DNA from 2 places in the Clostridium budayi genome. Region 2 is predicted to be linked to the other one. Evidence: a T-box and tRNA genes for the amino acid it is inferred to sense, from the RefSeq annotation. Region 2 holds a T-box; the other holds one or more tRNA genes.
The links. The T-box of region 2 lies ahead of leuS (leucine--tRNA ligase). A T-box ahead of a tRNA ligase gene usually reads a tRNA of that ligase, here a tRNA-Leu.
Positions count from the first base shown of each region.

Region 1: it encodes a tRNA-Leu, which carries the amino acid that the T-box ahead of leuS (leucine--tRNA ligase) is inferred to sense. The anticodon was not compared.

Region 1 covers NZ_AP042456.1:2,980,858-2,985,524, reverse strand. The annotation lists gene ACZ5TJ_RS14560 (RNA-binding S4 domain-containing protein) at 1-168, shown strand, start outside; gene yabP (sporulation protein YabP) at 268-561, shown strand; gene yabQ (spore cortex biosynthesis protein YabQ) at 566-955, shown strand; gene ACZ5TJ_RS14545 (FtsB family cell division protein) at 1,039-1,329, shown strand; gene ACZ5TJ_RS14540 (S1 domain-containing RNA-binding protein) at 1,388-1,795, shown strand; tRNA gene ACZ5TJ_RS14535 (tRNA-Leu) at 2,089-2,177, shown strand; tRNA gene ACZ5TJ_RS14530 (tRNA-Met) at 2,199-2,274, shown strand; tRNA gene ACZ5TJ_RS14525 (tRNA-Met) at 2,281-2,357, shown strand; tRNA gene ACZ5TJ_RS14520 (tRNA-Leu) at 2,365-2,453, shown strand; tRNA gene ACZ5TJ_RS14515 (tRNA-Met) at 2,488-2,563, shown strand; tRNA gene ACZ5TJ_RS14510 (tRNA-Met) at 2,569-2,645, shown strand; tRNA gene ACZ5TJ_RS14505 (tRNA-Leu) at 2,651-2,739, shown strand; gene spoIIE (stage II sporulation protein E) at 3,132-4,667, shown strand, end outside.
Region 2 covers NZ_AP042456.1:771,297-775,963, reverse strand. The annotation lists gene ACZ5TJ_RS03540 (C40 family peptidase) at 1-915, opposite strand, end outside; gene ACZ5TJ_RS03535 (YitT family protein) at 1,244-1,882, opposite strand; T-box leader at 2,130-2,347, shown strand; gene leuS (leucine--tRNA ligase) at 2,453-4,667, shown strand, end outside.

The sequences.
Region 1 (4,667 bases), 810 kb from region 2:
AATGGAAAAGTTGCAAAGTCAGGAACACAAGTAAAAGAAGGTGACATCATAGAAATAACATTCGCAAGTAGATCCTTACGTGCACAAGTTTTAAATATAGCAGAGCATGTAAAAAAAGATGATGCAAAGGATATGTATAAAATATTAGATGGAGAAGAAATAGAATAATTTAATAAAAATCACCTAAAGATATTATATTTAAGAATATAGAAAATATTACATACATATATTTTTTAGTAAGATTAATATCTAAAGGAGATTATATTAATGGAAAGGAAATCTGATATTATACAAACTCAAAAAAGTAGTATACAATTAGAAGATAGAAAAAAACTATCTTTAACAGGTGTTGTTGAAGTGATGAGCTTTAATGACGAAAAAATAATATTAAACACCATATTAGGAAAGCTTAAAATCGATGGAAGAAATCTAAAGATGGATAAGCTTGATGTAAAAAATGGCGATGTTATGATAGACGGATATATAGAGAGTATGATTTATGGTGGAAAAGTAAAAGTAAAAAGAAAAAAGAAGATATTAAAAAGGATATTTAATAGGTGATATTATGCCATTAGAGTTAGATGTTCAATTTGATATTGTTATTTATGCTTTATTAGCAGGATTAATTTTAGGAATGCTCTTTGATCTTTATAGAATGATAAGAGGAAAAAGTGGGCATAAATTAATAATAATGATACAAGATATTTTATTTTGGATATTTAGTGCTATAGCAATATTTACTTTCTTACTTTACACAAATTATGCTTTTTTAGGACCATATGTTTATTTATGTATGGGAGTTTCACTTTTTATATATCTTAAGTTATTTAGCAACTTTATTTTTAAGGTTGAAAATGGAATTGTAATTGGAACAAAAGTTACAATAAGAAGAGGATATAAGAATGCAAGTTATCCTTTTAGATTATTTTTTAATAAAATTAATAACAAAAGATAAATATAATTAAAAATAACTTGAATTAAAATCTCATAGTGTTTAAAATAGATGTATAGAATTTGAAAAAAATGAGGTACTATGGGATGATAAAGAAATTAAAAGGGAAGAATTTAATAATCTTAGTATTATGCCTTGTTTTTTTACTTGGTTTTGTTAGACAAGAAAGAGCTATGAAAAGAATTGAAAAAGAAATAGCTAATAAAAAGACAGAATTAGAACAAATAAAAGAAAAAAACAGGGAGCTTGAAGAACAAGTTAAAAGTGCTAATTCTGAAGAGTATAATGAAACATTGGCTAGAGAGAGACTTAACATGGTTAAGCCCGGAGAAAAAGTCATAAATGATAAAAAAGGTGACTCAACGTCTAAAAATTAGGTTATTATAATAATAACATATATATTTATTTTAAAAATTAAGGAGGAGTCTTTTAAACATGACCTTAGAGGCAGGAAACATATTAGAGGGTACAGTGGTAAATATCACAAATTTCGGAGCTTTCGTTGAATTAGAAGGCGGAAAGACAGGTCTAGTTCACATATCAGAAGTAGCAGATTCTTTTGTAAAGGACATAAGACAACATTTAAAAGAACAAGATAAAGTAAAGGTAAAAGTTATATCAATTGATGATAATGGAAAAATCAGCTTATCAATAAAGCAAGCTGAAGTAAAGCCTAAGAGATCAAGCAGACCAGCAGAATTCGAATGGGGAAAAGAAAAGAAGAAACCTACAGTAAGTTTCGAAGACCAAATGTCAAAATTCTTAAAGGAAAGCGAAGAAAGAATGCAAGATGTTAAAAGACATCAAGACTTCAAGAGCAAAAGCGGTAAAAAAGGATTTTAAAAATTAAGACATCATATAAATTTAATATATAAATCTATAAATAGAAGGCTATTAGTTAATAAACTGATGGCTTTTTATTTTATGTTTAAAGATAAATATCAACATAATTATTGATATATACATATATAAATCAGAAAAAAATAAAAAAGTTTTATGGCGTGAAGCCCCTGGATTAGCCACTTTGTCCACTTTTATTACAAAAAAACAAAATAAAATGAAAAAAGTTGTTGACAGTATAATAATCATACTATATAATAACTATTGTCGTCAGAAATGATTCAGAAAAAACGCATGCCGAAGTGGCGGAACTGGCAGACGCACAGGACTTAAAATCCTGCGGTGGTTAAACACCGTACCGGTTCGATTCCGGTCTTCGGCACCAAGTTTTTTCAAAACATAATAACGCGGGGTGGAGCAGTTGGTAGCTCGTCGGGCTCATAACCCGAAGGTCGTAGGTTCAAGTCCTGCCCCCGCAACCATAACGTGGCGGAATAGCTCAGCTGGCTAGAGCATTCGGTTCATACCCGAAGTGTCGTAGGTTCAAGTCCTATTTCCGCTACCATTAACTTGCCGAAGTGGCGGAACTGGCAGACGCACAGGACTTAAAATCCTGCGGTGGTTAAACACCGTACCGGTTCGATTCCGGTCTTCGGCACCAAGTTAATTTTATAAAAAGGCATACAATATAATAACGCGGGGTGGAGCAGTTGGTAGCTCGTCGGGCTCATAACCCGAAGGTCGTAGGTTCAAGTCCTGCCCCCGCAACCACACGTGGCGGAATAGCTCAGCTGGCTAGAGCATTCGGTTCATACCCGAAGTGTCGTAGGTTCAAGTCCTATTTCCGCTACCATGCCTGCCGAAGTGGCGGAACTGGCAGACGCACAGGACTTAAAATCCTGCGGTGGTTAAACACCGTACCGGTTCGATTCCGGTCTTCGGCACCAAAGAACTAAGAATTAATTCTTAGTTCTTTTTTTATATGTAAAAATTAAAGTATATATGGACCTCTAAAGGAAATATCTATAAATTAAAAGGATATTACTTTTAGAGGTTTTTTATTCATAAAAAATATCTTAATATATAACAAAATATTTTCTATAGTGACATGTAAAATATTTAATATGATTCTTTAATTTTCTTGATAAATAAAGGATTTACAATGGATTTTTCTATAATAAAAGAAAGTATCGAAAAATATTATTAAAAGAAGAATATTAAAAATATAAATGAATAATGTCTTACGAAACTTTAGAACTAGACTATATATTGACATAAATCGAAAATCAAACCTGTTATAATAATTTACATAATATGGAAATTAACAGGAGGAGAGATTATGCAGTATAGACTTAATGGAAGTGCAATAAAAGGTTTTGAAAAAGGAGCAGTTATAACGAGAACGGAGCCGATGAAGCTAGCTTTGATTTTTATAACCACACTGTTACTAAGCAGAGTAACTATAATGGTTGGAGAAGGAGATATAGTTGGAATCTCTCCTTTTGGTATAGCATTTCTTATTAGTATAATTCTTGAGAAAAATCAAAGTAAAGTTTTAGCAGCTTCAATAGGAGGATTAGTTGGATACTTTACAATAAACAATATGCTAAAAGATGGTTTTGTTTATGCTCTAATTATATTGTTTATGTTAGGATACAGTTTACTATTTGATAAATTGAAAAAAAGAATTAGTGACAAGCAAATGTTTGCGATTTTATTTTTAAGTTATTTAATTTATGGAGTGTTTATAAGTAATTATGATATGGGCGTTAACGTAACGATGGCTGCGTTAAACACTTTAATATCCATACCAATTTATTATGTTATTAGATATGGTATTAAGTGTGTAGGAGAGTATAACACTAATTATTTCTTTAATGTGGAAGAATTAATTAGCATAGCTTTTATAATATGTTTAATGGTAGCTGGAGTCGGTAATTTTTCAATAGTTGGAATTAGTATTAGAAATATATTATCTTTAGCTATTGTAATTTCTATAGCTTATGTAGGAGGAGCTACAAACGGTGCGACTATAGGAATTGCTATGGGGGTAGTAGTTGGTATGACTACTGGGGATATGATAAGTAGTATAGGACTATATGGAAGTGTAGGTTTAATATCAGGATTATTTAAGGAGACAGGTAAAGTATTTTCATTTATTTCATCAATACTAATATTTTTAATTATATCCTTTTATTCTAATGGACTTAATATGCAAGGAATATCTGAGATGTTAATTGGTGGAATGGTATTTTTAATAATACCTAAAAAGTTTTTAAAAATGTTAGAAATAGAGATATGTGCAGAGAGTAAAATAGAAAAAATAAATGAAGAGCATTTAGAACAAGTTAAGCAGGAATTTTCTAATAAAGTTCAAAACTTTGGACTAGCATTAGGGGCTATATCTACTTCATTAAACAATATGTCTGATAATGATAAGCTATGCTACAAAAATAAAAGTACAGGGCTTATTGAAAATCTTGCAGATAGAGTTTGTAGTGTATGTTCAAATTGTAATAGATGTTGGAATAGAGAATTTAATCAAACATATACGGCTTTTGAGGTGTTGCTTAAAGAGAAAGAGCAAGGTAAGCATACTTTCCCATCAGAGCTTGAAAAAAAGTGTATTAGAAAATCTGATTTAATATTTAATTCAGAAGAAATAATAAATATTTTAAATGGAAATGAAATAATTAGGAGAAAGCTAGAGGAAGGGAGGAAAATAGTAGCAAATCATATAAATAATATTTCTTATAATCTTGATACAATGATTACAGATTTTAAGAGAGATGTTACTTGGTGTGAAGAATTAGAAAGAGTTATAAGGAGGGAACTAAATAAAAATTCTATAGCTTATAAGGAGGTATTTTGCTAC
Region 2 (4,667 bases):
CCATTGCATAAGCCCTGAACAATCAAAACCTGTTGATGGTGATGAACCCCCATAAACATATGGTTTACCTATTTGAGATTTCATAGCGCTTAATATTCTATCATATTTAGAAGTTACTTGATTATTAGATGTAGAATTATTGCCTTGTGTTCTTTCTACATAATCGGAGCTTACATAACCTAAAGAACCCCTATAATCTACATAATACCAATTCCCATTTTTACTTTTTATACTTACTTGTGAATTATACGGAATTGTTGTTATTATTCCTGCACTTGTTGATGCACTTTTTCTTAAGTTTAATCCACTTCTTGCTGTAATTTTTCCATATCCATTTATTTGAGTGTTTGAATTTTGTGAATTAGAAGATCCACTTGATCCCATTTGTATGTAATCACTACTTACATAGCCAACTGCCCCTCTATACTCTACATAATACCAATTTCCACTCTTACTTTTTATATTAACTTGTGAATTATATGAAATTGTTGTTATTATCCCAGCACTTGTTGATACACTTTTTCTTAAATTTAATCCACTTCTTGCTATTACTTTTCCTGTTCCATTTACTGAACTACTAGAATTATTATTAGAACTATTTCCTGAAATTATATTAATATAACTATCACTTACATAGCCATAAGTTCCATTATACTCAATATAATACCAGCTTCCACTTTTACTCTTTATATTAACTTGTCCACTATATGGAATTGTTTTAAGAATTTGTGAGCTTGTACTTGCACTCTTTCTAATATTTAATCCACTTACTGCTGTTACTTTTCCTACAGATGATACACTTCTCTCTGCTTTAATTTGAGTTGCATTAGCGGTTACATTGTGCGGCGCAATTATAACTGCAGAACATAATATAGTTGCTAAAGCTAATATTTTACTTATTTTTTTTCTTATCATATTAAATAAATCTCCTATTTTGTTTCTTTTGTATTTTAAAAATAAAGTATAATCTTTATTTTTCTTAATTGCTATTTATTAACAATGTTTAATATTTATTAACATTTTATATTAATATAATCTCACTTTCAAACTTTTGGACTAAATTCCATTGATATTTTTTATATTTTTATAATAATACAATACTTTTTTTAATACTTAAGCAAAAAAAATAAGCTTAATACAATATTTTAATTGTATTAAGCTTAAAAATTTAATTATTAAATCTTTCTTAAGTATAAAATATTAACTTCTAAAAACTACTCTTTAAACCTTTAATTTACTTTATTTAAGCATATTCACCTTCAATTTCTTCATCATTATTTGATGATTTACCACTATATTCATATATAACTTCTATAAGCTTTCCGCTTATCATAACAGCTAGTATAGAAAATATAATTTGATTGAATCTTAAATATACTAATGACATAATTAAAACTACGGCATCTGTTAAAAAGTACACGTGGTTAACTTTTAGCTTAGTAAATTTAGATGTTACTAAAGCTATAACATCATCTCCACCAGATGCTCCCCCTGCTCTTAAAACTAATCCTACACCAACACCTACAAAAATCCCTGCAAATATACTTCCTATTAACATATGGTCTTTTAAATCTGGTACTAAAAATCCTATAGTTTCAAAAACTCTATATGAAGCAGAAAAAGATATTGTTGCAAAAATAGAACATAATAAAAATTTCTTTCCAAAGAATTTTGCTCCAAGGGCAAAAAGTGAAAAATCTATCAGAATATTTGTTATAGATGGTGAAATATCAAAAACATTTTTGACTAATAATATTAATCCTAATACTCCCCCTTCAGTTACTCCATTTTGATAATTAAAGTTATAACTTCCAAAGGCTAATATCCCTGAGCCTACTATTATAAGTAGGATACTTCTCAAGTTTTTCCTAAATGATACCAAAATATCACTCTCCTAAGTTTAATAAACACTTTCTTCTATTATATTGCTTTATACATTTAGTAGCAAACAGCCTATTTCACTGAATTCATGATTATTCTATCGTAATATGCATTAAAGGTAATGCTTCTCCTTTAACTTCTAATCTCCTAATTACTTATAATATTTCCTACATGATTTGATATAATGATACTTGACTTTTTAAAGTGCTGTAGGATATAATTTTAAACAAATGATTAAAAATAAATATATTATTGCTATGATTAGGAGTAGTACTATACACTTGTAATTTTAGAGAGCTGCTATTTTGGTGCAAAGCAGTATTACAAATATAGGAACTTGTCTATAAGCTTACTTGAGATAATAATCAAGTACGGTTTTAACCGTTAAATTATTGAGTGAGAAAATTTCATAATTTGAGATTTCCTAACAAGAGTGGTAACGCGGAAGTATCCTTTCGTCTCTTATATTTAAGAGATGGAAGGTTTTTTTATTTCAAAAAATGTCTATACTATCCATTAAATACTTAGTAATGATTTATTTACACAATTAATTTATAGGAGGAATTATACCATGGGAAACTACGGAACTGCCATAGATAAAAAGTGGCAAGAAAAATGGGAAAAAGAAGAACTTTATAAGTTTGACCCAAGCAAATTAGATAAAAAACTTTATGTACTTGAAATGTTCTCTTATCCATCAGGAAGTCAGCTACATGCTGGACATTGGTTCAACTACGGACCAGTTGATACTTGGGCAAGACTTAAGAGAATGAAAGGCTATAATGTATTCCAACCAATGGGCTTTGATGCTTTCGGATTACCAGCTGAAAACTATGCTATTAAAACAGGAGTTCATCCACAAGACTCAACTGAAAAAAATATAGTTAAAATGGAAGAACAATTAAAAGCTATGGGTGCAATGTTTAACTGGGAAAATGAAGTTGTAACATGCAGACCTGATTACTATAAATGGACTCAATGGTTATTCTTAAAATTATATGAAAAAGGATTAGCTTACAGAAAGAAAGCTCCTGTTAACTGGTGTCCATCATGTAATACAGTTTTAGCTAACGAACAAGTTGTTGATGGATTATGTGAAAGATGTGATTCTGAAGTAACTAAGAAAGATTTAACTCAATGGTTCTTAAAGATTACAGATTATGCTGATGAACTACTTGAAAAATTAGATGGACTTAACTGGCCAGAAAAAACTGTATCAATGCAAAAACACTGGATTGGTAAATCAACTGGTGCTGAAGTTACATTCAAAGTTAAAGATCATGATTTAACATTTGATGTATTCACAACAAGAGTTGATACTTTATGTGGAGTTTCATACGTTGTTTTAGCTCCTGAAAATAAATTAGTTGATGAAATAGTAACTCCAGAAAATAAAGCTGCAATTGAAGCTTACAAAGAAGAAACTGCTAAACAATCTGAAATAGAAAGACAATCAATTTCTAAAGAAAAAACAGGAGTATTTACTGGAGCTTATGCTATAAATCCTATAAACGGAAAAGAAGTTCCTATCTGGGCTTCAGACTATGTTCTTGCAAGCTATGGAACTGGTGCTGTAATGGCAGTTCCAGCTCACGATGAAAGAGACTTTGCATTTGCTACAAAGTTCAATCTTCCAATAAACAGAGTTATAGCTCCTAAAGATGGATCAGAAACTGAACTTCCATACTGCGAACATGGAATACTTGTTAATTCAGGAGAATTTGATGGATTAACTACAAAGGAAGCTAAAGTTAAAATCGTTGAAAAATTAGCAGAAACTAAGGAAGGTAGCCAAAAGGTTAACTACAGATTAAGAGACTGGCTTGTATCAAGACAAAGATACTGGGGTGCCCCAATTCCAATGATCTATTGTGAAAAATGTGGAACTGTTCCAGTACCAGAAAAAGACCTTCCAGTAAAATTACCATATGATGTTGAATTTGCACCAGACGGTAAATCACCACTAGCTAAGTGCGAAGAGTTCGTTAACACTACTTGCCCATGCTGTGGCGGAAAGGCTAAGAGAGAAGTTGATACTTTAGATACATTTGTTTGTTCATCATGGTATTATTTAAGATACCCAGACAACAAAAATACTGAAGCTCCATTTAATAAAGAACTTATAGATAAAATGCTTCCAGTTGATATGTATGTTGGAGGACCTGAACATGCTTGTATGCACCTTCTATATGCAAGATTTATAACTAAAGCACTTAGAGATATGGGTTACTTAAACTTTGATGAACCATTTACTTCATTAGTTCACCAAGGATTAATCTTAGGACCAGATGGACTTAAGATGAGTAAATCAAAAGGTAATACAATTTCACCTGATGATTACATTAACGAATATGGTTCTGATGTATTTAGAATGTACTTAATGTTTGGATTTGCTTACACTGAAGGTGGAGCTTGGAGTGATGATGGAATTAAATCTGTTGGTAGATTTGTAGATAGAATTGAAAGAAATCTTGAAATTGCAAGAGAAGCTATAAATTCAGGCAATTCAAAAACTACTATAGATAAAGCTGAAAAAGAACTTAACTTCTGGCTTAACACTGCAATTAAAGGTGTTAGTGAAGATGGAGAAAAGATGCAATTTAATACTGCAATTGCAAGAATGATGGAATTTATAAATGCTCTATCAAAATACAATAAAGAAGAAGTTAAAAATACTTCATTCTTAAAAGAAGTATGTGAAAGCTTTATAAAAATACTTGCACCATTTGCACCTCACTTCTCTGAAGAACAATGGAGCTTATTTGGAAATACTACTTCAGTATTTA